Linked DNA regions of Chroogloeocystis siderophila 5.2 s.c.1. The main gene of each other region encodes a partner of the protein of the gene in region 2 in a complex. Links are inferred from orthologs where the notes say so. Each region holds a gene or a part of one and is shown on either strand. Other genes may lie near its edges. The genes, in order: mfd and uvrA.

Region 1 (4,369 bases), on a different replicon or contig from region 2:
CAAGAGTCAATAATAAACACTTTTCCATCAGGACGAACTGCCCGATAAACCTTGGTTAGAAACTCATCAACTTGTGCAGGCGAAACGTGCGATAGCCAGAAGGAGAAAAATACTAAATCATATTGTGTAGTTGGTTGCCAAGAAAACAAATCTACCTGCTGATAATCGAATATTTTAGTATCATTTAACTTCTTTTTATTGATTGCAATCATCTCAGCAAAAGCATCAATTGCTGTAATCCTCGCGCCAAGTTTAAGTAATTCTTGTGTCCATATTCCTGTACCACACGCCAATTCTAAAATTGAATTAACTTTGCCTATATTCTGTAATGCACTTTTAAGAATATCTACTTCATCAAACCAACGTTGATTCTGTTCTAAGCCGCGATCGTAACGACCAATGCGATAAAACCACTCATCATATTCTTGAGAGCGAGCATTGTAATAAGCAATTTGTTCTTGAACTTCTTTAATCATATTAAAGGAAAACCACTACATAAAATAAAATTAATGACTCTCTAAGTAAGAACAGGTTCTGGGAGTGCGCCTTGCATTTTGCTTAAAAAGTCAATCAGGTTTTCAAGTTGTTGAGTCGCGCTAAGAACACCTAAACCGCGTACTGTAACTTTACCAGGCGAATAGACAAAGCGCGATCGCAAGTGTTCGGGTAAATTTGCTGCAAGTAAGTTCCACGCGGGTTCTTCCATCGGAGTTTCTAAAATGATGTGTTGCTTTCCTTCCGGTTTAATGCGGCTGAATCCCAGAGATTTAGCGACCTGTTTGAGTTCCATTACGCGCAAAAGTTGATTTGCACCACTAGGAATCGTACCGTAGCGATCGCTCCACTCGGCGGCTATTTGTACTAATTCTTCTTTCGTTCTTGCGGCGGCGACAGCACGATAGGCACTCATCTTTTGATCCATATCTGTGATATAATCCCCAGGAATAAATGCGGTGAGGTTGAGGTCAATTTGCGTATCATCGACACTCGGAATTTCTTGCCCGCGAATTTCACGGATTGCTTCTTCAAGCATTTCCATGTATAAATCAAAACCGATCGCATCCATTTGACCGGATTGTTCCGCACCGAGTAAATTACCGACACCGCGAATTTCCATATCGCGCATTGCCAGTTGATAACCCGAACCGAGTTGCGTAAATTCTTGAATCGCGCGTAAACGTTGCCGTGCTGCATCGGATAAGGCGCGTTGTTTGGGGTAAAATAACCAAGCATGAGCTTGTATCCCCGCACGACCAACACGACCGCGTAGCTGATAAAGTTGCGATAAGCCAAAACGGTGGGCATCTTCAATCAAAATCGTGTTGACTCTAGGAATATCTAATCCCGATTCAATAATTGTGGTACAAACTAAAATATCGGCTTCACCGTTGCTAAACGTGAGCATCGTCGATTCAAGTTCGCCTTCATCCATTTGTCCGTGGGCGATCGCAATTCTTCCCCCTGGGATCATTTCCCGCAGTTTTGCCGCTGTTTCTTCAATACCATCAACACGCGGGACAACATAAAACACTTGTCCACCGCGATCGAGTTCTTGGCGAATTGCACTGCGTACCGATTCCGAATCATACGGTGCTAAATGCGTTTTAATTGGGCGACGCGTTGGAGGCGGTGTTGTAATTAAACTCATCTCGCGAATTCCCGACAGCGACATATATAAAGTGCGCGGAATTGGAGTTGCGCTGAGAGTTAACACATCAACTTGCGTTTTCAGAGATTTAATTTTCTCTTTTTGATTCACACCAAACCGCTGTTCTTCGTCTACCACTAATAAACCTAAATCGCGGAAACTTACACCCTTACTGAGTAGCTGATGCGTACCAACAACGACATCTAATTCACCTGTAGTGAGGCGGCGTTGAATATCGCGACGTTCTTCAGCAGTGCGGAAGCGGTTGAGTAAACCAACTTGAATTGGGTAAGGTGCAAAACGTTCTTTGAGGGTGTGGTAGTGTTGTTGAGTAAGAATTGTTGTCGGAGCAAGAAGCGCGACTTGTTTACCTGCAGTCACCGCTTTAAAGATGGCGCGGATCGCTACTTCAGTTTTCCCAAAACCAACATCACCACATACCAGACGATCCATCGGGCGATCGCTTTCCATATCGCGTTTAACGTCTTGTACCGCTTTTAGCTGATCTGTTGTCGGTTGGTACGGAAATGAGTCTTCAAGTTCTTCTTGCCAAGGTTGATCGGGAGGATAGCTAAAGCCTTGTTGTTGCGATCGCGCTGCGTATAATTTCAACAAATCTACCGCTAATTTCTTAATTGCTTTGCGCACGCGGTTTTTGGTATTCGCCCACGCTTTCCCCGTCATCTTGTTTAATTCTGGGGGCGACTCAGTTGTACTGCGAAATCGCGATAATGATCCGAGTTGATCGGCGGCGACGCGCAATAAACCATCTGCGTATTGAATAACGATATATTCGCGGGTTTCGTTATTTAGCGTTAAGCTTTCGAGTTTGAGAAACTTTCCTACACCATGGTTGCGATGCACAACATAATCGCCAGGACGCAGCTTGTTTAAATCAACTTGCTTCGATGCAGCTTGACGGCGCTTGCGAACATAACTTGGTGTTGCTAAAGTATGCTGACCGAAAAACTCGCGATCTGTAACGACTGCAAGGCGGAACGTTGGTAAGATAAAGCCTTCGAGTTCTGCTAAACCCGAATACTTCAAAGCAACTGGCGTGTGTGATATTTGTAGCTTGTCGATCGCTTGAAAGTCGCGGGGGTTAGGAATAAATTGTGCAGGACAATCGTGTTCTTGTAACAGGGAAACCGATCTGGAAGGCTGCGCCGAAACTAACCATACCGAAAAACCGCGATCGCGTTCATTACGAATCGTTTCCGCAATCTTGCCAAATTGATGTGGTGTCACGGGTACAGGACGACTCGCAAGATTGATAGCTGTAGGTGCGGAATTTTCTTCTATAACAAGTTCTGATAGATGGAGTTGGCGAAAATCACTGGCGGTTCTTAGAGAGTCCTCAAAAGCACGATGGGTACGTGGTAGATGACTGAGTGCGGCGTGCTGTTCTTGGGCATTTTCTACCCAGCGATCGCTATGTGCTTGACATTGTTCAATTTCATCTATTGCAATTAGCGTATTTTTGGGCAAGTAATCGAGTAAAGATGCGGGGCGATCAAAAGCTAAACCTAAGAAACGACGGCTACCTTCTAATGTGTGATTTGTTTCAAATTGTTCTTGTTCTTCTAGTGATAAGTAGGTCTTGATTTGTTGCGTCTTGTCAGCTAATGCGGAAACGATGATCGGCGCAAAAGTTGTGGGAGTGAGTACCAGAGAATCGATTTTATCTAATGCGCTACCGTTAGTACTGCGCGATCGCTGTGTTGCAAGGTCAAACTCGCGAATTTGTTCAATTTCATCCCCGAACCACTCTAAACGTACGGGTAACTCGCAAGCCACCGGAAACACATCGACAATATCTCCGCGCCGACTCCATTGTCCTTCAGTTTCTACGAGCGGTACGCGTTCATAACCTAATTGTACTAGCTTGTCACCAAAAGCATCTAAATCTAACTCCATCCCTGGCGTAACATTCAAGCAATACGGCTGAAACGCCTCCAAAGGGGGTAAATGTGGTTGTAACGCCGCCTGCGTTGCGATGATTGCCATTTTTGGAAGGTTAGCATCGCCCCGATTCTTTACCAAATCTGCTAAAACCTGCATTTGTCCCCACGTCATCTCCGTTTCAGGGTCAAAAGGTTCGTAGGGAGACGCTTCAGAAGTAGGGTAGAAATGCGTTGTTTGCCAGCCCATTGCTTCTAGTTGTGCTGTCCAGCGTCCGGCTTCTTCTAGGGTGGGACAGACAACCAAAAGATGCGATCGCGCCTCTTGTGCCAAAGCTGAAGCCACCAATCCTTTAGGAAGGCGAGGAATGCCGTTTAAACGACAGACGCGCTGCCGATCAAGTTTAGCTAAAATTTCTGTTGTGAGCGGCGATCGCCCCAATGCACGAACAATGGAAAAAAATGCCATAGCTTCCGCTGTCTTATTGATGTCTTCTGCTTAACACAATGCGCTGGAAAATAGATTCCTTGACTATTTTAGAGTCCCTGAGGTGATGGAATTAAGCAAACAAGGGTTGGATTCCCCTACTGATGCTAATTTGTAGTTTGCCGTAGGCTTAAGCCTACGGGTTCGTAATGGGCTGCACCCCGCCACGCTAACGTGATTAAAAAAATCAGACAGAGTATGGGTTGTGAGTTGAAATCTGTCGCTGGAATGCAGAGAATTGGTACGACAAGAACAATAAAAATCTTGAGTCAACTTAAGATGCTGACTTGTTTTCTGTTCCCACAACTTGGTAACTCAGAGATAATAATGACA
Region 2 (3,830 bases):
CTAAGTAAGGAATTTCCAAAGTATCAAAGATAGTTGCAATCGTTAATGCCAATTGTATAGCTTCTGCATCCACAATTTTTTTCCTTGATTATTTTTATACAAACGATCTGCTAATTGAAACTTAACTTCTGCTAAGCTAATTTTAAAAAACTGATTACGAATACCAACCAGCGCCCAGTGTTGAATTTCCTTCGTTGCTTCATCAACAAGATGCGCTTTCTTCCAAACAGGCATACTCCGAAAAGCCCGCATCAAAAACTTATCAACATCAGGATGCGTATCCCTCGATTGCGACTGATACCTAGCCCGAAAAACCCTTCTCATACATCTCTCTTTGTGGTAGTTTACGGCAAGCCCTGCGGGGAATGTGGTTCGTTTCAGTTCACTTTGATGGATACTGCTGCAAAACCTGCTTAATATATTGCCCCGTATAAGACTGTGAATTTTCTGCTACTGATTCCGGCGTACCTGCTGCAACTAATTCACCACCTTTATCACCACCTTCTGGACCTAAATCAATAATCCAATCGCTACAACGAATCACATCTAAATTATGTTCAATTACCAAAATAGAATTACCTTTATCAACCAAACGTTGCAAAACATCTAATAACTTATGCACGTCATAAAACGATAAACCTGTTGTTGGTTCGTCAATTAAATACAAAGTTTTTCCTGTGGCGCGGCGCGATAATTCAGTTGCTAATTTTACCCGTTGTGCTTCACCACCTGATAGTGTTGTTGCAGGTTGGCCAAGTTTGATATAGCCCAAACCAACATCAACTAATGTTTGCAGTCGCGTAAAAGCTTTAGGAATATTTTGGAAAACTTCTAAGCTTTCCTCTACCGTCATATCAAGAACATCAGCGATGGATTTTCCCTTGTATTTGACTTGCAATGTTTCGCGATTGTATCGCGCACCTTTACAAACTTCACACTGCACATAAACATCAGGAAGAAAGTTCATTTCAATGACATTGACACCTTGTCCGCCACAAGCTTCGCAGCGCCCACCTTTGACATTAAATGAAAATTGTCCTGGCTTATAACCTCGTGCTTTGGCTTCGATTGTTTGACTAAAAACGTCGCGAATTGCATCAAAAACACCTGTATAAGTCGCGGGGTTAGAACGCGGTGTTCGCCCAATCGGAGATTGATCGATGACGATCGCCTTATCAACTGCGTCCAATCCTTCCACCGCATCGATTTGTTGTGGAAAGGGAACTTTACGCGTTAAGTGATGTTGTAAAGCCGGATAAAGTAATTCGTTAATGAGTGTCGATTTACCCGAACCCGAAACCCCAGTTACGCAGACAAGTTTACCAAGGGGAATTTTGACATCAATGTTTCTTAAGTTGTTGCGGTGGGCGTTTTTCATGACAAGCGATCGCCCGTTACCTTCGCGTCGTTGTGCGGGTGTTGCGATCGCCTGTCTTCCCGATAGGTACGCGCCTGTTAGCGAATCTTTTGCTTCTAGTAATGCTTGCAAGTCACCTTGGGCAATAATATTACCCCCATGAATCCCCGCACCAGGACCAATATCGACAACATGATCTGCTGCGCGGATGGTTTCTTCATCGTGTTCGACAACAATTAAGGTATTACCTAAATCGCGTAATCGCGTTAAAGTTCTTAGCAAGCGTCCGTTGTCGCGTTGATGCAATCCGATACTTGGTTCGTCTAAAACGTAAAGTACGCCTGTGAGTCCTGAACCGATTTGCGTTGCTAAGCGAATGCGTTGTGCTTCTCCACCTGAAAGTGTCATTGCTGGACGGTCTAAGGTGAGGTAATCTAACCCTACATCCAAAAGAAACTGCAATCGGGCTTTAATTTCGCGCAATACCAAATCAGCAATTTGCATTTGGCGATCGCTGAGTTTTAAATTATGAATCCGTTGTTGACAATCGCGAATCGACACTCCGGTAAGATCGAGAATGCGGTATTGTCCTAAACGCACCGCCAGCGCTTCGGGTTTTAAACGTTGTCCTTGACAAACTTCGCACGGTTGATAAACAAGATACTGTTCGAGTTTTTGTTTAATTAGTTCGGAAGCATCATTATATTGTCGCTGTAAAATTGGAATGACACCTGCGTAACGGCGATAGTCATTGCGATCGTGATTCCAAATCGGTTGTTCTGCACCTTGTAAAATAACGTGTTGCTGTTCAGGTGTTAAGTGTTTCCACAGCGTTTTGATTTCAAACCCAAAAGCTTGCCCAACACTATAAAGTAAGGAAAGATAATAAGAATTGTCTTTTTCTGACCAGGGTGCGATCGCCGCATAAACAGGCTGTGCAGGATCGGGAACGACTAACTCTGGTGAAAATGTCCGCAAATTTCCCAATCCATGACAGTGCGGACACGCACCATACGGCGAATTAAAGGAAAATAACCGTGGTGACAGTTCTTCCATCACTGCGCCATGTTCGGGACACGCAAAGTTTTCAGAAAAGACGATTTCTTTTTCTAAAGGTGACGTCACGTATGCAGTTGAATCCTCTACGGCTTTCATCTGTGTTGCAGTAGGATGCATCACGACGTTATTATCTGCCTCAGCGCGATCAAGAATCTCGATGACAGCAATTCCTTCGGATCGCCGCAAGCAAGTCGTTAACGAATCCGTCAGACGTTCTTGAATTCCTGATTTTTTAATTAAGCGATCAATGACAACTTCGATGTTGTGCGTTTGATTTTTGTCAAGTTCAATTGAGTCACTTAGTTCGCGAACTTCTCCATCAATTCTGACGCGGGCGAATCCTTCGGAAGCAAGGCTAGATAAAAGTTTGCGATGCGTTCCTTTTTTCCCGCGTACCACGGGGGCGAGAATCTGAAAGCGCGTGCGATCGGGTAGTTCCATAATGCGATCGCTCATCTCGTCGATTGTCTGCGGTGCAATCGAGCGATCGCAAATCGGACAATGCGGTTTACCAGCACGTCCGAACAATAATCGCAAGTAATCGTAAATTTCTGTTACTGTACCAACTGTAGAACGCGGATTGTGTGAAGTTGACTTTTGATCGATCGAAATCGCAGGGCTTAAACCTTCAATTGCTTCGACATCAGGTTTATCAAGTTGTCCTAAAAATTGCCTAGCGTAAGCACTGAGAGATTCTACATAGCGCCGCTGTCCCTCAGCAAAAATTGTATCAAACGCTAAAGAAGATTTGCCCGAACCGGATACGCCAGTGAACACGATCAAGCGATCGCGCGGCAACTCTAAATCAATATTCTTGAGATTATGCTGTCTAGCCCCACGGATACGGATCGTATTCTGACTAGCGCGATTCACACCAAGGGGACGATTCCCATTTGCATTCAGCGTGTCTAAAGTTTCAGCAGGGTGAGACATGAGGCAGAGGAAAAACCATTGCTTAATGATTTTAGCGTTGCCTTCTCATTCGCGGTTAAGGAGGTGTTATTCTCAATAATTTCTATCTTCAGATAGGAGATTGTATACATCATTTCGGTTAGTTTATCTATGTTTTGCATTTTTCGCAATAAAAGTTAACAGAAGAGGATCGATGAGGAAGACGCTAGTATTAGCAACACTGTTAGCAATTTCTGGGTTAAGCGCGACCGCGACTCCAGGAATCACTCAATCACGCCAAAAACCACGTCCCGCATCCCCCACAGCCCCTGCACAACCTGGCGTTGTTTTACCATCAGGTCGTGGTTCTCAAGCAAGCCTTGAATATCGACAAGTTGAACGTGCAGGACGCGACATTGCTAGAGCGCGTGAAGATTCATACCGCGTATCGTATCTCGCCCGTCAGGTTTCGTCTTCGCAAGCCAATGAGCTATTACCCATCGCTCAACAAATCATGGAAAGA

The links.
Region 1: the proteins of uvrA (region 2) and mfd are in contact, whole or in part, in a crystal structure (PDB 4DFC), measured with the Escherichia coli proteins. The link is inferred for Chroogloeocystis siderophila 5.2 s.c.1 from one-to-one orthologs.

What each region holds. Positions count from the first base shown.
Region 1 is NZ_MRCC01000013.1:100,876-105,244, forward strand. What follows is about bases 318-4,363. They hold mfd (transcription-repair coupling factor), read right to left. Parts: upstream 4,019-4,363; coding sequence 518-4,018; downstream 318-517. Other genes in these bases: NIES1031_RS16170 (class I SAM-dependent methyltransferase), read right to left, coding at 318-476. Outside these bases: more of NIES1031_RS16170, read right to left, coding at 1-317. UniProt on the Escherichia coli protein: Couples transcription and DNA repair by recognizing RNA polymerase (RNAP) stalled at DNA lesions. Mediates ATP-dependent release of RNAP and its truncated transcript from the DNA, and recruitment of nucleotide excision repair machinery to the damaged site.
Region 2 is NZ_MRCC01000001.1:138,504-142,333, forward strand. Bases 183-3,689 are described here. They hold uvrA (excinuclease ABC subunit UvrA), read right to left. Parts: upstream 3,350-3,689; coding sequence 383-3,349; downstream 183-382. Other genes in these bases: NIES1031_RS00655 (hypothetical protein), read right to left, coding at 183-324; NIES1031_RS00665 (hypothetical protein), read left to right, coding at 3,522-3,689. In the rest of the region: NIES1031_RS23560 (hypothetical protein), read right to left, coding at 1-52; more of NIES1031_RS00655, read right to left, coding at 43-182; more of NIES1031_RS00665, read left to right, coding at 3,690-3,830. UniProt on the Escherichia coli protein: The UvrABC repair system catalyzes the recognition and processing of DNA lesions. UvrA is an ATPase and a DNA-binding protein. A damage recognition complex composed of 2 UvrA and 2 UvrB subunits scans DNA for abnormalities.